Regions from separate parts of the Roseibium sp. ROS1 genome, predicted to be linked through region 1. Evidence: riboswitches for the same ligand, from Rfam matches in the RefSeq annotation. Region 1 holds a riboswitch; each other region holds the start of a gene.
The links. A riboswitch is a leader RNA that binds a small molecule or an ion and turns the genes downstream of it on or off. The one in region 1 is predicted to bind thiamine pyrophosphate.
Positions count from the first base shown of each region.

Region 2: it holds a riboswitch for thiamine pyrophosphate, as region 1 does, so the genes downstream of both, thiO (glycine oxidase ThiO) here and thiM (hydroxyethylthiazole kinase) in region 1, are expected to answer to the same signal.
Region 3: it holds a riboswitch for thiamine pyrophosphate, as region 1 does, so the genes downstream of both, ACYQ6M_RS01010 (ABC transporter permease) here and thiM (hydroxyethylthiazole kinase) in region 1, are expected to answer to the same signal.

Region 1 covers NZ_BAAGIG010000001.1:1,236,910-1,244,298, forward strand. Annotated here, with positions in the region: gene ACYQ6M_RS05585 (xanthine dehydrogenase family protein molybdopterin-binding subunit) at 1-712, shown strand, start outside; gene sbmA (peptide antibiotic transporter SbmA) at 911-2,173, shown strand; gene ACYQ6M_RS05595 (DMT family transporter) at 2,406-3,446, shown strand; gene ACYQ6M_RS05600 (hypothetical protein) at 3,680-4,087, opposite strand; gene ACYQ6M_RS05605 (Lrp/AsnC ligand binding domain-containing protein) at 4,108-4,344, opposite strand; TPP riboswitch at 4,552-4,662, shown strand; gene thiM (hydroxyethylthiazole kinase) at 4,731-5,504, shown strand; gene thiD (bifunctional hydroxymethylpyrimidine kinase/phosphomethylpyrimidine kinase) at 5,541-6,347, shown strand; gene ACYQ6M_RS05620 (TRAP transporter substrate-binding protein) at 6,349-7,389, shown strand, end outside.
Region 2 covers NZ_BAAGIG010000002.1:826,441-833,829, reverse strand. Annotated here, with positions in the region: gene ACYQ6M_RS12030 (CoA-acylating methylmalonate-semialdehyde dehydrogenase) at 1-1,193, opposite strand, end outside; gene ACYQ6M_RS12025 (LysR family transcriptional regulator) at 1,534-2,415, shown strand; gene ACYQ6M_RS12020 (thiamine phosphate synthase) at 2,443-3,048, opposite strand; gene ACYQ6M_RS12015 (thiazole synthase) at 3,045-3,818, opposite strand; gene thiS (sulfur carrier protein ThiS) at 3,824-4,021, opposite strand; gene thiO (glycine oxidase ThiO) at 4,005-4,982, opposite strand; TPP riboswitch at 5,144-5,264, opposite strand; gene ACYQ6M_RS12000 (P-loop NTPase family protein) at 5,312-5,836, opposite strand; gene ACYQ6M_RS11995 (pirin family protein) at 5,983-6,918, shown strand; gene ACYQ6M_RS11990 (DUF6030 family protein) at 6,887-7,389, opposite strand, start outside.
Region 3 covers NZ_BAAGIG010000001.1:219,587-226,975, reverse strand. Annotated here, with positions in the region: gene ACYQ6M_RS01015 (ABC transporter substrate-binding protein) at 289-1,230, opposite strand; gene ACYQ6M_RS01010 (ABC transporter permease) at 1,253-2,098, opposite strand; TPP riboswitch at 2,156-2,262, opposite strand; gene ACYQ6M_RS01005 (hypothetical protein) at 2,344-4,110, opposite strand; gene ACYQ6M_RS01000 (adenylosuccinate synthase) at 4,375-5,667, opposite strand; gene ACYQ6M_RS00995 (MFS transporter) at 5,951-7,222, opposite strand.

The sequences.
Region 1 (7,389 bases):
GGGTGGCGGCACGGGTGGGTCGCGCTCCATCCCCATCGGCCTGCCGTCTGTCCGCGATGCGGGCGTTGCGCTGGTCAAGAAGGTGAAGGAGCTTGCCGCTGATCGGCTTGAGGCCGGGATCGAGGATCTTGAACTCGACGGTGGCATGGTCCGCGTGGTCGGAACCGACCAGCAGGTGACACTAGCCGAGATTGCGGCAGGCGCCGGGGAAACCCTGACCGCCCGCGAAGAGGTCAACCAGACCGAGGCGACCTATCCGAACGGCACCCATGTGTGCGAGGTGGAAATCGATCCGGATACCGGTGACGTTGCCATCGTCAACTACGTGATCGTCGATGATTTCGGTGTCACGGTGAACCCGCTTCTTCTGGCCGGTCAGGTGCATGGCGGTGCGGCCTCCGCACTCAGCCAGGCCCTGTGCGAGCAGACGATCTACGACGAAGACGGCCAGCTTCTGACGGCTTCGCTGCTCGACTACCGCATGATCCGTGCAGCAGACCTGCCGGACATTCACTTCGAGACCCGCAACGTTCCTTCGACCACCAATGCCATGGGCATCAAGGGGGCGGGTGAAGCCGGAACCATCGGCGGCTGTGCATCGGTCATGAATGCGGTGCAGAAGGCGCTGAAGGACGGGGCAGGGGTCAGCGAGCTGATCGACATGCCGGCAACCCCGCTTCGTGTGTGGGAAGCCATCCAGGCCGCAAAATAACGGAAACTGAAAAAGGCGCCCTTTCGAGGCGCCTTTTATCTTTCAGGCCGCAAGTTGACACCGGTAAAGCCCGGTTCTCAAGATTGTGTCTGTGGTTTCTTTTAAATAAACGTATGAATTATCCGGTTCTTGCCGCAATCTTGCGGTTCATCGGTGCGTGGCGCGAATCCTTCCGCTTCAAGAAATAGGATCCTCCCGTTGTTTCAATCCTTCTTTCCAAGACCGAAGCTGTTTTTCACTTCGGCTTTGCTGTGGACCATAATCACCGTCGCCTTCTGGTACGGGTTCGCAGACGACTTGAGCGGTCCGCTCGGTTTTGGCGTTTCCGAGACCAATCATAAAGAGATCGTCGGCCCGGGGTTCTTCGTTTCGCCCGAGTTCCTCTGGTTCTACTGCTATTATTTCATTTGTACGGTCCTCTTCGGTGGCTTCTGGTGGGTGTTTGCCAAAAATCACCGCTGGCAGATCTGGTCAGTCTGGGGCTCGTCCGCCATCATCTTCTCCACCTATTATTCGGTGCAGGTATCTGTTGCGATCAACAACTGGCGCAGACCTTTTGGCGATACGTTGCAGAATGCGCTGCCAGGCAACAACGGCGTCACGGCATGGGACTTCTACTCGCTCATGATTGTGTTCGTGCAAATCGTGGCGTTTCAGGTTGTCCTTTATGTCTTTACCCGGTTTTTTGTGAGCCACTATGTCTTCCGTTGGCGCACGGCGATGAACGACTACTACGTCGAGAAGTGGGCAAACGTTCGCCATATCGAGGGTGCTTCCCAGCGTATTCAGGAAGACACGATGCGCTTTGCGGCAATCATGGAAGGGCTCGGCGTGGCAATGATTGATGCGGTCATGACACTGATCGCCTTCCTGCCCGTGCTGCTGTCTCTTTCCAGCTACGTCTCTGAGCTGCCGATTGTCGGTGCCATTCCCGCACCTTTGTTCACGGCAGCGATCTTGTGGTCGCTGTTCGGCACGGGTCTGCTGGCGCTTGTTGGTATCAAGCTGCCGGGACTTGAGTTTCACAACCAGCGCGTCGAGGCGGCCTATCGTAAGGAACTGGTCTACGGTGAGGATTACGAAAACAGGGCGCAGCCGATTACGCTGTCGCAACTGTTTGCCAACGTTCGAAAGAACTATTTTCGCCTGTACCGTCACTACCTCTACTTCAATCTGGCGAGAGGTATTTATCTCCAGGCAGATAACCTGTTCACCTATTTCATTCTCGTTCCCACGATTGTGTCCGGAGCAATCACCTACGGTATCCTGCAACAAATTCTTACTGCCTTCGGGCAAGTCTCGAATTCGTTCCAGTATCTGGTCAATTCCTGGACAACGATCATCGAACTTCTGTCCATCTACAAACGTCTGAAGGGCTTTGAAGTCTCGATTGCGGAACGCGAGAGCATGTCTCCGGAAGAACTTGCAAAACTGCTGACGGAGAAAGAAGCCCAGCTCTAAGGGTAAAGTCCGTCGACGGAACCTTCGCAGACGATGAACTGCCGCCCGGTCGATTGATCGGGCGGCATTTTTCCTGAAAGCGGGCTTGCCGTAAGCTTCGTTTGGCCAAATACTGTCGGCCCTTCACCTCATTCCTGCCTACTCGCATCCAGCATGCGATACGATTCTTGATCTGCAGCGCTCGAAGGGCCAGTTGAACTGGTTCTTCCCACGGTTTTTGGACCGGTACACCGTGGGATTGATCCTTGAAAAGCCGGGCCTGGAAGTTGTCATGGCGTTCTTGAGCCAGAAGTCCCGTTTCTCCGGACCTCCGGCGCCTACCGGGATGACCCGGCAGGCACCTCTTATCGGAATATCGCTGAAAGTGGCCTCCACCATGGTGTTCTTCGTCATGGCAACGGCCCTCAAGATCGCCGCCGAGACGGTGCCGATCGGTGAGCTTGTGTTCGCACGGAATTTCTTCGGGCTGTTTCCGGTGCTGATCATGGTGGCGATGCGCCGGGAGTTGGGGCTCGCCTTTCGAACGGCCAACCCGCTGGGACATCTTACCCGGGCGTCCGTCGGCCTGACGGCGATGGTTTGCGGCTTCACCGCGTTGTCTCTTCTGCCCTTGCCGGATGCGACGGCGATCGGCTTTGCATCGCCGCTCTTCGTCGTGGTGCTGGCGTTTCTGCTCCTTGGCGAAAAGGTGCGGGTCTACCGCTGGAGCGCAGTCGGTGTCGGCTTTGTCGGCATTCTGGTTGTGCTGTCACCGCATCTGGGTGACGCGGAGTTGGACAGCAACTCGATGATCGGGGCCTTGATCGGCCTGACTGGAGCCGGCTTTGCGGCGCTCGCCATGATCACCGTGCGCAAACTGTGCGAGACGGAGCGCACGTCCACAATCGTTACCTGGTTTGCGGGCATGTCGTCCGTATTGTCGCTGCTCACGCTGCCGCTTGGTTTCCTGCTGCCGGGTCAGGCCTGGATCATTCCGGACCTGCCCACGGCAGGTCTGCTTCTGCTGATCGGTCTTGCGGGCGGTGTCGGCCAGATCCTGCTGACCCAGAGCTACCGGTTCGCGGATGCCTCCACCATTGCCCCGTTCGACTATGTCAACATGCTGTGGGCGATCATTGTCGGCTGGGTTGTGTTCAGCGAAACGCCTTTGCCTGCAGTGGTGCTGGGGGCGCTGATCGTGATTGCCGCCGGTATTTTCGTCATCTACCGCGAGCACAAGCTCGGGCTGGACCGGACAAAGGCACGCCGGGCGTCATCGCCTTCGCGTTCGTAGGGGGAGAGACAAGAGGGCGCGTCCCGCTGTCTTCCCCCCGTCATTCCGGACAAGCACAGCAATGCTGTGCGCCGATCCGGAAACCAGACTTATTTCACGCTTTAGGCGCGGCATTACACAAAGAGAGAAGAGTTCGCTTTGCTCACGCTGATGCGCTGGATCCCGGATCGGCGCGCAGCTTTACTGCGCCGATCCGGAATGACGGCGAATGCGGGTGGTTTCCGGAAACGGCCTTACTGCGACTTGTATTCGAACCGCTCAACAGCGCTCTTTGTGCCGTCCTTGAAGATCAGCTGTACGCTGATCGACTGGGCCGACCCCAGGGGCAGCTCCAGATAGGGCTTGTCCTTCAGAACGACATTCTGGTTGTCCGGGTCACAGGCTTCCAGTTGCCATTCCTGCTCAATCGGGTCGTCGTTCAGTCCGTAGAAGACATAGTCGATGCCGCACTTCCAGGATTCCAGGTGGGTGAAATAGATCAGCTCCTGGCCCTGCCAGTCGCGGAATGACACCCAGTTGGCCTTGGTCAGGTCCAGGATCTGCTTGATCTGCTCCGGTGGCATGCCTTGCGCGGACGCGGTCGAGCCGATCGGAGCAAGAGCGAGGGGCAGGCAAAGGGCGGCGATTTTAATGAGTTTCATGGAAATTTCCGGGTCTGAGTTTAGAAGGCCTTGAAGGTAATGATGGTTTTGGTGTCCTGAATGCCGTCGATCGGGTGGACCTTCTCGTTCACGAAGTGGCCAATGTCCGAACCGTCATCGACATAGAATTTCACCAGAAGATCGTAGTCGCCGGAGGTGGAGTAGACTTCGGACGCAATTTCCGCATCGGCGATCGCATTGGCGACCTGGTAGGTCTTGCCCAACTGGCATTTGATCATCACGAAAAACGGTACCATGAGGCGCTCCGGGCAGTTGGTGTTTGAAGGGGGTGAACGTGTCACCTGAACCATCAGCCGGGCTGTTCGGTCAGCCAAACATGCCGGGCAACAGATTCACGAAAGCAGACTAGGACATCGCCTATCTACTCCCGCCAGTCAATTGCCGAGTAGCCGCTCTGCACAAGCCGGGTCTTGCAATCGCACGGCCGGCTTGTTAGCAGTGCAATCATCTCATGGGGGTGCCCGGCCATCCTGGACCGGGCTGAGAGGCGGCCTGCCAACTCCTTGAACCTGATCCGGCTGATACCGGCGGAGGGATTTGAGATCATGATGCACACACCACTCCCTTCAACACGTCCTTTCCGGAATACCGGCAACGGGCTTTCTGTCGCAGGAGAGCCGTCATGAGCCTTTCCGTCGCTGCTTCCACGCAGGCCCTGAGCGCCGAACAGGTCTTCACCCTTCTGGAAAGGGTGCGGCAGAAAACGCCGCGCGTTCACGCCATCACAAACGCGGTCGCCCAGAGTTTCACCGCCAATGTGCTGCTTGCGGTCGGTGCCGTTCCTTCCATGACCATCGCGCGGGAGGAGGTTGCGGCTTTTGCCGGCGGGGCTGATGCGCTGCTGGTGAACCTCGGCACCCTTGACGAGGAACGTCGTGCGGCCATTCCGCTAGCGATCGAAGCTGCCAGGACGGCCGGACGTCCGGTTTGTGTCGATCCGGTTTTCGTGAACCGGTCTCCCGTGCGCTGCGCCTATGCACGCGAATTGCTGGGCCTGAAGCCGGATCTGGTGCGGCTCAATCCGGAAGAACTCAACGCTCTCCTGCCGGAGCGGGCGGATGCCGATGCATTGATCGAGGCCGGAACGATTTTTGCGGTTACCGGCCCGGAAGACAGGGTCGAGAGCCGCGGCGAGGATTTCCTGCTGCGCAACGGCGATCCGCTGATGTCGCGCGTGACGGCCACCGGCTGTGCCGGCGGTGCGGTTCTGGCAGCGTTCCTGAGCATCGAAAAGGACAGGGCGCTTGCAGCTGCTTGCGGACTGTCCGTCTTCAACATTGCCGGCGAAATCGCTGCCGGCCGGTCAGGCGGGCCTGGCAGTCTGGTGCCGGAGTTGCTCGACGCACTCTATTGCCTGACTGACCGCGACATTGAAGCCCGTCTCAAGACCGGCTGACGCAGGCTTTTCGGCATCTACTCCCAGGAGGTTCCCATGACCGCAATTGCGGTAACCATTGCAGGATCGGATTCCGGCGGCGGAGCCGGCATTCAGGCTGATCTCAAGACCTTTTCCGCAAACGGCGTCTTTGGTGCCAGTGTTATTGCAGCCCTGACGGCGCAGAACACGCTTGGCGTCAGCGCCATTCATGATGTGCCGCCGGAGTTCGTGCGGGCCCAGATGACAGCCGTCTTCTCGGACCTTGCCGTCAAGGCGACAAAGATCGGCATGTTGTCGCGTGTCGATACGATCGAGGTGGTAGCTGAAGGGCTTCGGGCACATGAGACAGGCCCGGTTGTGCTTGACCCGGTGATGGTGGCTGCCTCCGGTGACCCGTTGCTTGCCGACAGTGCGGTCGATACGCTGATTGCCTTGCTGCTGCCGCTGGCCGATATTGTTACCCCGAACCTGCATGAAGCTGCCCGCATGTTGCAGGGCGACGTCGCCGCGGACGAAACGCAAATGCAGGCGCAGGCAGAACGTCTGCTCGGTCTTGGAGCCAATGCGGTTCTGCTCAAGGGCGGGCACGGGTCTGGCGCGAATAGCGCCGATCTGCTTCTGGATCGCAACGGCAATGCGGTCTGGCTCAGGTCAGAGCGGATCAAGACCGACAACACGCATGGCACCGGTTGCACCCTGTCGTCCGCGATTGCCTCGGGTCTTGCCAAGGGGCAGGACATGGAAGCGGCCGTCAGGTCCGCCAAGTCCTATATTCAGGCCGCCATCGCCGCTGCCGACACGCTTCACATCGGCAGTGGTCACGGGCCAGTCCATCATTTCCACGCGTTCTGGAGCAAGTGAGATGACCGATCAGCCAAACACCGAACCCGGACGGATCAGCCGTCGCGGACTTCTGGGGGCTTCCGCCGCCGCCGGTGCAAGCGCGTTGGCCGCCCCGGCGGTGGCGCAGGAGCAGGCGACGCTGGAATGGAAGATGGTCACGTCCTGGCCAAAGAACCTGCCGGGGCCCGGGGTCACGGCGCAGCGCATTGCCGACAGGATCGAGCTGATGTCCGGCGGTCGCCTGCGCGTTCGGCTTTATGCTGCAGGGGAACTGGTGCCGGCTCTGGGCGTGTTCGAGGCCGTCTCGGCGGGGACGGCGCAGATGGCGCACACGGCCTCGTTTTTCTGGCAGGGCAAGATCCCGGCTTCGGTCTATTTCACCGCCATCCCTTTCGGTTTGCTGCCGCATGAGCATATCACCTGGATTGAGCAGGGGGGCGGCCAGGCGCTTTGGGACGAACTTTATGCCCCGTTCGGACTAAGGCCCGTAATGGCCGGCAACACCGGCGTCCAGATGGGGGGCTGGTTCAAGCGCGAAATCAACACTCTTGACGATCTCAAGGGACTGAAGATCCGTATGCCGGGCCTTGGCGGCGAAGTGATGCATCGGCTTGGAGCGACGCCAGTCAGCCTGCCGCCTGCAGAGTTGTTCCAGGCGTTGGACAGCGGTGTGCTGGATGCGACGGAATTCCTAGGTCCCTGGTCGGACAGGGCAATGGGGTTCCAGAAAGCAGCCAAGTCCTACTACACGCCGGGGTTCCATGAACCCAACGGCACCGGTGAAGCGCTGTTCAACAAGGTGGCGCTGGAAGGTCTGCCGGAAGACCTTGGCGCCATCGTTCTGGAGGCCTGCAAGGCAGAAAACGGCCGCTCGCTTGCAGAAAGTGATTGGGAGAATGCAGGCGCACTGAAGCTCCTGCAGGAAGAGGACGGCGTTACCGTCCGTCCTTATCCGGACGACGTTCTGGACGCTTTGCGGGAAACTTCGGCAGTCGTGCTGTCCGAGTTCGCGAGCAAGGATGCGCTTAGCCAGAGGATCTACGACAGTCATATGGCTGCG
Region 2 (7,389 bases), on a different contig from region 1:
TAGGTCTCTGCGCGAACCACGGACAGGACCGGACCGAAGATTTCGGTCTTGTAGATGTCCATGTCCTTGGTGACGTTGTCGAACAGACAGCCGCCCATGAAGAAGCCGTTCTCATAGCCCTGCATGGAGAAATCGCGGCCATCGACAACCAGCTTCGCACCTTCCTTGATGCCCTGGTCGACGAGCCCCTTGACGCGGGCAAGCGCTTCCTTGGTCACCAGCGGACCGAAGTCGACGTCGTTGCCGGCCGTGTACGGCCCGATCTTCAGTGCTTCCACCTTCGGCGCAAGCTTCTCGATCAGTGCGTTTGCGGTGCTTTCGCCAACCGGCACGGCAACAGAAACAGCCATGCAACGCTCGCCTGCCGCACCGTAACCGGCACCGATCAGAGCATCGGCTGCCTGATCAAGGTCCGCATCCGGCATGATGATCATGTGGTTCTTTGCGCCACCGAAACACTGGGCGCGTTTGCCGGATGCAGTTGCACGGGCATAAACATACTGGGCAATCGGCGTGGAACCGACGAAGCCGACAGCCTGGATGGTTTCATCGTCCAGGATTGCATCGACCGCGCTCTTGTCGCCGTTGACGACGTTCAGAACACCTTCCGGCAGACCGGCTTCGATCATCAGTTCAGCAAGCATGATCGGCACGGACGGATCGCGTTCGGACGGCTTCAGAATGAAGGCGTTGCCACAAGCGATCGCCGGGCAGAATTTCCACATCGGGATCATGGCCGGGAAGTTGAACGGCGTGATGCCGGCAACGACGCCAAGCGGCTGGCGCATGGAGTACATGTCGATGCCAGGACCGGCGCCTTCGGTGAATTCACCCTTCAGGAGATGCGGCGCACCAATGCAGAACTCGGCGACTTCCAGACCGCGGATAACGTCGCCCTTGGCGTCCGGAATCGTTTTGCCGTGTTCGCGGGAAAGAGCTTCTGCCAGCTTGTCCATGTCGCGGTTGAGAAGATCTACGAACTTCATCATCACGCGAGCGCGACGCTGCGGATTGGTGGCAGCCCAGGCAGGCTGTGCGGCAGCAGCATTGGCAATTGCCGCGTCCATCTCGGCCTGGCTGGCCAGGGCGACCTGCGCCTCGACTTCACCGGTTGCCGGGTTGTAGACGTCTGCAAAGCGGCCGGAGGTTCCCTCCACGTGCTTGCCGCCGATAAAATGACCGATCTTCCGCATGTCGCGTTTCTCCCAATATGTCCTGACACCAGCCAAAAGGATTTTGGGCGAGCGTCCGAGATGATGTCTTTTTGACTTTTATTTTTGCCACAAACAAGAGCCAGATTTCCGGACCCGTTGTGCGTTTTTTGAAGTTATGCAATAAAACGCCACGAAGCGTTTGAGACAAACGATAGGTCCAATCCCCCTCGGTTGTCATCTCGGCTGAAACTTTACCAAAAGCGGTGTGCAGCAGGGCGTGATCTCACCAACATGAACGCGGTGGCATCGTGCCTGGTATCTGACATCAGCTGAAAAAAACAAATCGGAGCGGGCTGGTCATCGCGGAAAGCAAATCGACATGAACTGGGACGACATCCGCATCTTTCTCGCGATCGCTCGAACAGGACAAATCCTGGCGGCAGCACGCCGCCTGGGCCTCAACCACGCCACGGTGGCGCGCAGGCTCACGAGCCTTGAAGACAGCATCGGCACACGCCTCTTCGACAGATCAACATCCGGCTGCCTTCTGACGGAAGCCGGCAGCCGCTTCTTTGACCGGGCAGAACGGATCGAAGCCGAGGCGGTGGCAGCGGAAGCCGACCTGACAAACAATACGCCGGAAATTTCCGGAACCGTTCGCATCGGTGCGCCCGATGGTTTCGGTGTCGCGTATCTTGCGCCCCGGCTTGGCAAGCTCACGGAAAAACATCCCGGACTGACTGTGCAGCTCGTTCCCGTACCCCGCTCCTTCTCGCTCTCCCGCCGTGAAGCTGATATCGCCGTGACAATAGACAGGCCGGAAACAGGCAGGCTGGTTGCCGGCAAGCTCGTCGACTATTCGCTCGGCCTTTATGCGTCAAAAACCTATCTGAAAAGCCGGGGAACACCTGCCTCCGCAAGCAATCTGATCGACCACGATCTTATTGGCTACGTGGAAGACCTGCTCTACTCGCCATCGCTGAACTATGGCACAGAGATCCTGAAAGACTGGACCGCGCGATTTGAAATCGCCTCCGCACTCGGCCAGACCGAAGCAGTCAGGTCCGGCGCCGGTATCGGCATCCTTCACGATTTTATCGCGCGCGATGATACCGATCTGATCGCCGTTCTCCCGGAGATAAAGCTTCACCGGGCCTACTGGATGGTGACACATGAAAGTTCGCGCCCTCTCCGCCATGTCGCCGCGGCACAGGATTTTCTGCGCGATCAAGTCGCGCGCGACAAGGCGATATTCGGTTAGCCAGGCCGAAGGCGAAACGCGCTCCACCTACCGCCAGGGATCTGTCGCCATTATCCATTCCCTGGTGCGCGCTTCCGGATCGGCATTCCGGGTGATGTCGGTGACAACGGCTGCGATATCTGCGCCGTTCTCGAACACACCCGGCAGACGCTCCGGATTGAGACCGCCAATAGCAACAAGCGGCAATTCGCCGATCTGCCGCTTCCACCGTCCGACCTTTTCAACGCCTTGGGGCGCCCATTTCATTTCTTTCAGGATCGTTGGATAGACAGGCCCCAGCGCGACATAATCGGGCTCGACAGAAAGAGCGATTTCCAGTTCCTCACCGTCATGGGTCGAAACGCCGAGTTTCAGACCGGCCTTGCGAATGGCCGCCACATCGGCGTCAGCAAGGTCTTCCTGACCAAGGTGGACAAAGTCGCAGTCCAGCTCAATCGCGAGCTGCCAATAGTCGTTCACGACAAGTTGGCAGCCGTGCTTTTCGCAAGCGCTCTTGGATGCTGCGATTTCCTTGCGCAGGACTTCGTCGCTCGCGTCCTTGATGCGCAGTTGAACCATTTTGACGCCAAGCGGAACCAGCCGCTCGATCCAGTCGGAACTGTCGACGATGAGGTAAAAGGGATCGAGCTTCATTCAAACACCGCCATTCCGAGAACCGGGGTAGAAGGAACCGCCATGTCGCGAGGTTCCAGGGGTTGGGCTTCATAGGCCAGGCGACCGGCCTCAATTGCAACTGCAAAGGCTTTAGCCATTGCGACAGGGTCTCCGGCCTTTGCCACAGCCGTATTCAGCAGCACCGCATCGAAACCGAGTTCCAGAACAGCGGTCGCATGGGACGGTCTGCCAAGACCGGCATCCACAACAAGTGGGATGCCTTTGAAGTGACTGCGATAGGCACGAAGGGCATCCGGATTGACCGGCCCCTTCGCCGAACCGATTGGCGCACACCAGGGCATCAGCACCTGGCACCCCGCCTCAAGCAACCGTTCGCCGACGACAATATCGTCCGTCGCATAGGGAAACACCTTGAAGCCGTCATCGCTCAGGATACGTGCGGCTTCCACGAGGCCAAAGACATCCGGCTGCAGGCTGTCGTGATGACCGATCACTTCCAGCTTGATCCAGTCGGTTCCAAAAAGGTCGCGTGCCATTTTTGCGGTGGTGACGGCTTCCTTCACCGAATGACATCCGGCAGTGTTGGGCAGCACCTTGACGTTCAGTTCCCGGATCAGGTCCCAGAACCGGCCGCCTCCGCCACTTCCTGCCGTTTCGCGCCGAAGGGACACCGTCAGAATTTCAGCCCCAGATACCTTCACCGCGTCCGACAGAATTTGGGGTGATGGGTACTGGGCAGTTCCAAGCAGGAAACGCGACGCAACGCTTTCGCCGTAAACTTCAAACATAGGCGTCATCCTCCCTGCATCGGCGACAGGATCTCGATACGGTCGCCAGCTTGAAGGAAGCAATCGCTTCGTTCTTCAGCACAAACCAGATCGCCGTTGCGTGCCGTTGCAAGAAACTCATGGTCATAGGCAAGTTCGTCCAGAAGCGCAGCCAGCGTCGCGCTGACAACTTCCTGAGGTTCGCCGTTAATGGTTAGCTTCAAGGGACTTCTCCTGAAGGTGTTGCACGATCCTGCCTGCCGCCTCCATGGCAAAATGCGGAGCAAGCAGGAAGCCGTGCCGGTAGAATCCGTTCATTGACAACGTGTTGCCGGTAAACGTGAGACGAGGAAGATTGTTCGGATATGCCGGGCGAAGGCCCACCCCGGTTTCGATGATCTTTGCCTCGGCAAATCCCGGATGCAGGCTGTAGGCGGCATTTAGAAGTTCCATGGTGGACCGAACGCTGACCGCTCCCTGGTCACCGCTTTCGATCATGGTTGCCCCGACCATGAAGACACTGTTGTCACGAGGCACGACATAGACCGGGATGCGCGGGTGCAGAAAACGCACCGGCCGCGAGAGGGAGACATCCGGCGCGTGGAGAATCAGCATTTCACCGCGTACGGGACGCAAATGCGGATCCGGCGAGGCCATGCCGGTACAATCGGCGACAAGATCGGTCGCCGCGGTGAAGTGCTGCGCCTCTAACCTCACCTTTGCACCGCTTTCAGACACCTTTGCCCGCAATGCCGTGAGGGCTCGCCGCGGATCGAGATAGGCTTCCCCGGCAAAATGGAGCCCCTTTGCAAATCGGCCTGCGAGGTCTGGCTCGAGTGCGCCCAGCGCGTCAGCATCGAGCCAGGCAAAGCCGCTGGTTCGAGAAGCAAAGCGACTTAACTCGCCGGTATCGCGCGGCGCGGCAACAACCAGCGTGCCATTGTGCCGGACCTGTCCCGGCAGGACCTTGCTCCACCAGCCAATGGAGGCTTGCCCGAGCCGCAGAACATCTTCCTCGGCACTTTCCCGCTCGCACCATGGCGCCAACATGCCGCCTGCGAGCCAGGAGGCACTGGCGGTGAGATCCTTGTGTTTTTCCAGCAGCTCCACCCGCACACCGCGCGAGACAAGCTCATGTGCCAGTGCCAGACCGGCGACACCCGCCCCTTTGATACCGACCTTCATTCCGCCTCACCTGCCAGGGTGGACGTCAGTCGTTCGACATCACGGAATGTTTGATAGCCCGCTTGCATTCAACGGATCTCCGCAAGGACCGGAAAAGGTCCCGCATTTCGGACATTCGGCTTGGAAAGGTGGCCGGGTTGGAGCATTGCCGTGGCGAACGCAGCTGGCCGAGAACACCTTCCCTTCGCCAGCATGACCTGGATCAGGTTCGTCGGGTCCCTGCACTGCGCAAGTGCGCCAGCAGTATCTCAGCCTCTTCTGGAGGCACCCCGGGTGAGCCCCTGTTGTGCCGCCCGTCAGGCGCACCTGTCAAGAGACAGGATGAGCCTTCATCCTTGTTGCCAGGGTCGCGCCAGAAAGTCGTCGATTTCGGCAAGGGTGCTGAACCGATAGACTTTCAGATGGTCCGGAGGTTCGCGGTAGATGCGCTCCAGTTTGGCTCTGGCGGAGTGTCTCGTTCGCCAGATGAACCTCAGGAATTCAACAGTTTGCCAGTTGAACTGCTCCGGGCAGCCCTCGGCCAGATCCGGACGGCTTTGCCCATTGTATTTCACCGACCGTTTCAGCACTCGAAATATGCGGCGCGTTACCGGGACATCGAGCCAGATGAAAGTGTCGGCACGTTCGATACGTTCCGCATAGGTGCTTGAATGACCACCCTCGAAGATCCACACATCCTTCAGATGGACCTCATGCGTCAGCCGGTCTTTCTCTTCCCGCGTCCGCTCGTTCCAACCGGAGCGGTAGTGGATCTTGTCCATATGAAAGACCGGTAGTCCGGTTTTCCGCCCAAGGGCAACGGCAAGCGTGCTTTTACCCGAGCCCGGGCCGCCAACGATCATCACGCGTTTCATGTCGCACCAAACAAAAGCAAGGAAGGGCCGGTCGTTATACAGATTGTGCAGGGGATGAAAACCCGAAACAGACTGTTCAATGGACACTTCGGCTTCGCTGGCCCTATCTAGTTTGCAAGACAGAATGTTCTTTGATGGAGAGGCAGATGAGCTGGTTGAATTGCCCTGATCCCGTACCGGGAAATGCTGCAAGCTGTGACCCGATTGAAACGATCTTCGTACCGCGGACATCCGACCTCGGCGGATTTTCGGTAAGACGTGCCTTGCCCTCCGCCAGGCGGCGGATGGTTGGCCCGTTCATCTTCTTCGACCAGATGGGCCCGGCAGAGCTTTTGGTCGGCGGCGGTATCGACGTGCGCCCGCATCCTCACATCGGGTTGGCGACAGTTACCTATCTCTTCGAAGGAGAGATGTATCATCGTGACAGCCTTGGAACGGAGATTGCGATTGCCCCCGGTGCTCTGAACTGGATGAGCGCAGGCAAGGGCATCGTGCATTCCGAACGTGAGAGGCCGGAACGCCTGCAGGAAAAACGTCCCCTGTTTGGCCTGCAGAGCTGGGTGGCCCTGCCTAAACACCTGGAAGAGACCGACCCGACCTTCCAGCACCACGGCACCGAAGAACAGCCGGAATTTGCCGACAAGGGCGCTTCAGTCAAACTTATCGCGGGCGAGCTTTATGGCCACAAGGCACCGGTGAAGACAGCGTCCGACATGTTCTATGCCGATATCACGCTGGAACCGGGAGCGAAGATCCCGCTGGATGCCGGGTGGGAAGAGCGCGGCCTTTACACGGTCTCGGGCCAGATCACCATCGCCGGCCAGAATTTCGATCCGGCCCAGCTGCTGGTGTTCAAACCGAGTGATCATCTGGTGATCGAAAACACGTCTCCCGTGCCGGCTCGTTTCGTAGTGCTTGGCGGCGAACCGATGGACGGCCGGCGTTATATCTGGTGGAACTTTGTGTCTTCATCGAAAGAGCGCATCGAGCAGGCCAAGGAAGACTGGCGTCTTGGCCGTTTCGATACGGTACCCGGCGATGCGGAAGAGTTCATTCCCTTGCCTGACCGTCCGGGGCCCTGACACTCCAGCCGCTTTCCAGTGGCGGTGCTTTTTCAAACCTGTCGGCGGGCCGGATAAGGTCCGGCTCGCCAAAGTCCAGAATGATGTTGAGCCGTTGGCTTGCCAGCGGGTCCCCCGTCAGATTTGGATCTTCCGGCGAAACCGACAGCCGCACGCCCCGGTGTGTCGTCTCCAGTTGCCTGAACCCGGAAACCGCCTCGCGAAACACTTCCGGAACCGTCCAGCCATACCGAAGCGAGAGGGCGTCGATCACCAGCCAGACCGCATCAAGGCCGATCTGCATCTGGCGCGGATCCTCCACCACCAGCTTCAGCCGCAGATAATCGATGCTTTTTTCCGATGGGCCGCGCAGCAGAAAGAAAAGGGTTGTCGAGCCGTAGTCGACGCTGGGTGTGGTCAAGGGCACCAGGTCGGATGCACATTGCCAGCGGCCTTCACTGAAAGGTGCCCGGCTCCAGCCGGGATTTCCGA
Region 3 (7,389 bases), 1.0 Mb from region 1:
AAAAAACAATAAAAGCGCTGGAGCTCAGGCTCCAGCGCTTTTCTTTTGCTTGAAAGTCCTTCCCGGTGTCATCCCGGACGCAGCACAGCGAAGATCCGGGATCGGAGAGCCCGGAAGCCATCGCCTGAAAACCACAGACACTCACAGAGACTTCCGCCTCCCCGGCCCCGGCTCGCACTACGCTTGGCCGGAGTGACGACGGAGAGAGGGAGCTTCTTTGCCGGTGGTCAGAAGCGCTGGAGACTGGCTCCAGCGCCGTCTTGTCCTTGGCAACGTTCCTTCAACCCCTCAGCGGATTTCGGCCGTGTAGCTCTCCACCGGCACGACCTTGCTGATCAGACCGGCTTCGGCCATGAATTCCGCAAAGCGCTGGTAGCGGCCTTCATCAAGTGCAGCCGGACGCTTGGCGAACCGCGGCAACGTATCGAACCATGCACGCCTGTTCAGCTCGTCATTGAGGTTCGGATACGCTTCTATGAAGGCATTCCAGGCTTCTTCCGGGTGATTGCTCAGATAGATCGTGGCCGCTTCCACGGCTGCCAGGAACTTGGCGAAGCGTGGATCGTCCGTCTTGTCCTTGTTGACGACATAGATCAGCTCATCAAAGATCGGCACACCGTTTTCTTCGGGGAAGAAAGCCTTGCCGGGTTTGCCTTCGATTTCGAGCTGGGTGAGCTCGAAATTGCGATATGCGCCGATCACCGCATCCACCTGACCGGCAAGCAGAGAGCCTGACAACGCGAAATTCACGTTCACCAGCTCGACATCATCCATGGTCAAACCGGCCGAACGCAGCATCTGGCCCAACATCGCGTCCTCGAAGCCTGACACGGAAAAACCGACACTCTTCCCCTTGAGATCCTTCAGTTCCTGTATCGGGCCGTCCTTGAGCACGATGAGAGAATTGAGGGGCGTTTCCACCAGCGTACCGATCCATTTCAGCGGCAGTTCTTCCTCGATTTGCGCATGAAGCGTCGGCTGATAGGACACCGCGATATCGCCCTGCCCGGCAGCAACCAGTTTCGGCGGCATCGCCGGGTCCGCAGGTTCGATGATCTCAACCTCGAGGCCTTCTGCCTCGAAGAAACCCTTGGTCTGCGCAGTTACCAGCGGCGCGTGATCCGGATTGATGAACCAGTCGAGCAGCAAGGTCAGTTTCTCACTGGCCTGTACCGGCCCCGATGCCAGCAGCCCGGCCGCCAATGCTAGTGACAGGATTTGTTTTTTCATGAGGTCCTCCGTAGAGCGGCAGCTAGGTGAGCGGCTGCCAGGGAACAAGAAGTCGGGTGAGATGGTTCACGGCAAAGCGCATGATCAGCACCATCGCCGCGAGCAGGATCAGGGCGGCGAACATCATGTCCGCCTGCATCCGGTTGCTGCTTTGAAGCATGATGAAGGCAAGGCCTCCTTTTGCCCCGGCCCATTCGCCGATGATCGCCCCCATGGGAGCGAACACCGCGGCCACCCGCAGGCCGGAGGCAAACGCCGGCAAGCCTGACGGCAGGCGAAAGAACCAGAGTTCCTTCAGGCGAGACAGACGATAGAGCCGGGCGAGATCGTACAAACCCGGGTCAAGCCGCTGCAGGCCATCGAAAAACGTCGATGTGACCGTGAAGAAGATGACCAGGATGATAACGACGATCTTGGATGCCAGCCCGAAACCAAGCCAGAGCACCAGGATCGGCGCGATTGCGAAAACAGGCAGGGCCTGCGTCACCAGAATGGGCGGCATGGCGAACCTTGCAGCAATCGGAAACAGCCACAAAAGAACAGAAAGCAATGCCCCGGCGGCTGCCCCCAGCACAAACCCGAGCACCGTCTCATAGGCGGTGATGCCGGCATGATGCAGAAGGAAGCCTGCGTGTTTGACAAAGGCTGTAAAGACGCGGTCCGGACCCGGCAGGATATAATGCTGGGTGTCGAACACATGGACGATTGCCGCCCAGATTGCGACGGTCAGCAGCAGGCCGAGTATGGTCCTGGCAACAGCTTTCACAAACGCCATCATCCCGCAGCCCCCGCCGCCATTGGCCAACAGGAACGCATGAAAGCCGATACCGGCATTCGGATGTGCGGCGACCGCCGTGGTCGCAGACAAGTACGCATAGGATCTCCCGTCTTCGGACAAGCCGAAAATGACAATGGAGATCCGGGAATAGGCTAAGGATTCCGTCCCTTCGCCGGCATGACCCGGATCAGGTTCTAAGGGTTCGGCATTACGCCATCTCAGCTCCGGTAACCGGAACACCCCTCGGACCAAGGCGGACCATGCCTTGTGTGACGGAAAAAGGCAAGCCGCCGTGAGGCGGCTTCTTCAGATTTTGAAAGGAGGCAGGCTGGCGCTTAGCCGGCTTGCCAGGATGTGATCGCCTTTTCAACGGCATCTGCACCGGCGGTTCCCTTTTCCAGGGTCAGGATGCCGCGCTTGCCGTTTTCGTAAAGCATCGGAATGTCAATCCAGCCGCGTTCACGCAGCAGGGCGAGATTGCGTTGCTGCTCGTTCGGCAAGCTGGAAAGGGCAATCCAGAAAAAGCCCGGAGACACTTTCACGGAAGCGCCGATCAGCGCATCGCCACGAGCTTCTTCCGTAGGCTTCATGACCAGGCCGGGCACGTTGACGACGTCACCCGGAGCGAAGTTTTCCGGGAACTCGTACTTGATCTCGACCAGATGGCTGGCGGGCAAGGAAGTATCGTCATTCGGCTTGATGCGAATGTCGACCTTCACATCCCGCTCGGGGATTTCAATGGAGGCGCTCAGAACCGCGAGAGCCTTGCCGTCCAGATTCGTTTCTTCATCGACACCCCAAACGACAGCGCCTTGCGCAGCCGTTCCGGCACCGCCGGACTCTTCCCCTTCTTCGTAAAGGATGGAGCGCTGCACCGAGGAATCCGCATCCGTAGCGGACGGAGCCGGTGAAGTTTCGTCTGGCGAAATGGCCGAGAGATTGTCTTCCGGCACCGCAATCGGGCTTTCGGTGGTCGCAGAAGACTGATCGTTTTCTCCGCTCGTCACGATGGACGGCTGGGAAGGTTCGGGCGCAGCGGAAGCTGGTGTATCGACCTGCGGTGTATCGGCCGGCGCAGGCGAATCAGACTGTCCGGTAATCGTCGTCGTGGTTACCGTACGTGCATCCGGGGCAACCACATCCGTCTCGCCTTCGTTCAACAGGCGGTCGGTGTTTTTCGAAGGCTCTTCACCTTCTCCGGCAGGGGCAGCGGTCGAAGGCTCCGGTGTGGTGTCCGGCTGCGTATCGACAGGCGTTTGCGAAGAAGACGCGACCGGCACGTTGCCGCTATCGGCTGTCTCATCGCCCGCAGGCATCAGGAAATAGGCTCCGGCGCCCAGGAGCACCAGCAGCAGGACACCCGCAGCAATCGCGATCGGAACGGTGCGGCTACCGGATGAATCACCACGCAGCGCATCCGAAGCACTCGGCTTGGTGCGCTTGGAGCGGCTTTTCTTGGAGGCCGACTTGTCTTTCGGCTTGGCTGTCTCGTCGCCAGGATAAGCCTGATCGGCGGGATCGGCCGCATCGGTGTTATCTGCAGGCTCGAACAGGCCATCATCAGCCTGTTCCGGCTGCACCGGTCCACCGAAAGAGGGCTCCTGGCGCACAGGCGCAGCGCCCGGGTCGGCAGCTTCCTTGGCGTGGTGAACAGCCTGGCTGGCCGCTGTGCCAAGCGCTTCGGCCTGTGTCAGGGTTTCCTTCAAGGGCGACGGAGCCGGGGTATCCAACACCGGCGCTGCAGTTGTTTCAGGTTCTTGCGGTGCAGGCGCTTCCGGCGCAGTCTCCGCCACCGGCTCAGCCGGAGGCGGTGTCACGGGCGGCGCGGAAACCTGCGGTGCCGGGGTCGGCGTTTCGACCTTCGGAACAGTGGGGCTGAGACCGAGGCTTTCGCGGGCGGCTTCGGCTTCCACCTTGCGGATGGCTTCTTCCAGACGCAGCTGCTCGGCCGTGATCTCGGACGGCGCCAGTGGCGGCTCATAGGCTTTCAGCTGATTGACAATGGCATTGCGCGCACGGCTGTAAACGCTTCTGCGTGCAGCACCATTGTTTTCAGGTAAAGACGCGATCGTTTTCTTCAGAATTGAATAGTAATCAGCCATCTTCCTGCCTACCGGCCGACTGCAAGGATCTGTTCTGCGGGCCCGAGATTTCGTTTCATTCTCAGGCTTATAGCAAGTTTTTCGAAAACCGGTGCTATTTCTTCAATAACTTCGCCGCGACAGAGAACCTCGCAGTACCCTTTTCCTAACACAGATTGTTTGTTCGGCACACACATGGAACGCCGAAAACGAAAGGTGGTTGCGTGCGGTGATTCGCAGCACGCAACCGCAGTCCTTAATAATGTGCTTCTAACGTCACAGATCTCAATCCTGGAAGGGATTCTGCACAAGAATTGTGTCGTCCCGTTCCGGACTTGTCGACAGAAGAGCGACAGGAGCACCGATCAGTTCTTCGACGTGACGCACATATTTGATCGCCTGCGCCGGCAGATCGGCCCAGGTGCGAGCACCTTCGGTCGATTCCTTCCAGCCCGGCAGGCTTTCGTAAATCGGCTTCACGCGCTCCTGGGCACCCTGCGAAGCCGGCAGATAATCGATGCGTTCGCCGTCCAGTTCGTAACCGATGCAGATCTTGATTTCATCAAGACCGTCCAGAACGTCCAGCTTGGTCAGCGCGATGCCGGTGATGCCCGAGGTGCAGACGGTCTGGCGCACCAGCACAGCGTCGAACCAGCCGCAGCGGCGGCGGCGGCCGGTAACCGTACCGAACTCATGGCCGCGCGTACCGAGGAACTCGCCGATCTCGTCCTTCAGTTCGGTCGGGAACGGGCCCTCACCGACGCGTGTCGTATAGGCCTTGGTAATACCGAGCACATAGTTGATCGAATTCGGGCCAAGGCCACTGCCTGCCGCAGCCTGGCCGGCGACCGTGTTGGACGACGTCACGAAGGGATAGGTGCCGTGGTCGATGTCGAGCAACGCGCCCTGTGCACCTTCGAAAAGGATACGCTTGCCCTGACGGCGCAGATCGTCCAGCAAGTACCAGACCTTGTCCATGTAGGGCAGGACCTTGTCCGCAACGCTGGCGAGTTCGTCGTAGATCGCCTGTGCGGAAACCTCATCCTGGCCAAGACCCCGGCGCAGCGCATTGTGGTGCGTCAGCAAGCGGTCGATCTTGGCTGGCAGAGTGGCAAGATTCTTCAGGTCCATCAAACGGATAGCGCGGCGGCCAACCTTGTCTTCATACGCCGGTCCGATACCGCGCTTGGTGGTGCCGATGCGCGTTCCGGTGTTGGAATTCTCGCGCAACGCATCAAGCTCGCGGTGCAGAGACAGGATCAGCGTTGCGTTCTCGGCAACACGCAGGCTTTCCGGCGTCACCACGACGCCCTGCTTGCTGAGGCGTTCGACTTCCTCTGCCAGCGCATGCGGATCCAGCACGACGCCGTTGCCGATGACGGACAGCTTGCCTTCGCGTGCAACCCCGGACGGCAGGAGAGACAGCTTGTAGCTGACACCGTCGATGACAAGGGTATGACCGGCATTGTGCCCGCCCTGGAACCTTACGATGACATCGGCTTGTTCCGACAACCAGTCGACAATCTTGCCTTTGCCTTCGTCACCCCATTGCGAACCGACAACAACCACATTCGCCATCTAGACTTTGCTCTCCTGAAGCAGCTTCCGCACCATCCGAAACTTGTCCGGGGCGCCAACACGACAAGCCCCGGCAACCGGACCGGGGCAAACGGCGCGGACTATAGACAGGTTTCCCTGCTCATGCGAGTCTCCGCAGGGAGATTGAGAGCCAAAAGCAGGTTTTTTTGCCAGCTCTCCTGATCGGCCCGGTCACCCCTGTGACAATTGACCAGTCATACCGTGCACCTGAACGGACTTTTCCCGGATTAGACTGCATTTGCGGCAATGTCGCGACGGCAGATTATTTAGCCGGTGGCTCACCTGCATCCGGCTTGTCGTTGCGCGCAAGCCTGAAAATCATCGGCGACGTGCGCAGCAGCCAGACAAAGCGATGCCGCTTGCTTGCAGGAACAGCGTCCCGGCTGACGATCCGCGCGAAGATGAACACCACGAGCGACAGGTGCAGCGTGGCGGTATAGAGAAAGAAGGCCGAGGGGCCGAATTGCTCCATCACCAGTGAGGCAATGAACGGCCCCGCCATGGCGCCGACGCCATAGGCAAGCGTGAGCCCCGCCACCACATCGATGAATTGCCCCGGCTCGGCATTGTCGTTGGCATGGGCCGCACAAAGGGAATAGAGCGGCAGGGCAAATCCGCCGAACAGGAAGACGCCTGCAAAAAGCTCCAGCCGGGTCGAAGACCCCGAAATGAAGAGACAGGCCAGCCCGGCACCGACGGTAAAGACACCGAGCACCACACGCCGGTCGAGCCGGTCGGACAGCCAGCCTGCGGGATACTGGAAGATCGCCCCGGCAAAGACCCAGATCGCGATGAACGCGGCAACCGTTTCAAGCCCCAGCCCAATTCCTTCCGCATAAACCGGGCCAACCATGCGGAACGCACCGTTTGTGAGGCCAATGGTGAAGACGGCGACAAGGGCGACCGGAGACACGCGCCACAACATGAGCGGATCGAAGAACCGCGCGGGCGGCGCTGCGGGATTGCGCTCACTTGTCAGGGAGATCGGCACCAGCGCGAAACAGAACAGGATGGCCAGAACGATCAGAATATCCGGACCAAGCGGACCGAACGCGGGCAGCATGAACTGGCTGCCCATGACGGCGATCATGTCGACTATCCGGTAGACGGAAAGGATCCGCCCGCGGGACGAATTGGTGGCGATGGAATTGAGCCAGCTTTCCAGAACCATCGTCGTGCCGCAAAAAGCCGCCCCGCTCACCAGACGCACGACCATCCAGAGCCAGCCGGCAGGTGTGAAGGCAATCGCCAGAATGGCGATGGCGCTGATTGCAGCCAGCGTGGAAAAGACGCGAATGTGCCCTGCCCGCGCGATCAGAAACGGTGTCAGCAGCACACCGACGATCATGCCGCCGAAATAGCACGACCCCAGCAACCCGATGAGCGCATCGGACATGCCTTCCGATTTGGCGCGCACCGAAATCATTGTCACGGAAAGTCCGTTCGCACCCAGGAGGCAAGCGGCGGCAACCAGCAACGGTGTCAAACGTCCGGCAAGCGATCTGGAATCCGCTGCGGGGGCAACCTGGGTCATGAATGAAGAACTCTTCCGAGCAGCCGAAGAAAACGCGGCCTCGATACTGTTGCCGGAGTGAACCGACTGCGCAAGCCCAGGACCGACGCTTGCACAGACAAAACGGACAGGCGGCCGCAATTCGTCGTCGAATGCATGAAGGAAGCCCGGACAATGCCCACCTTCAC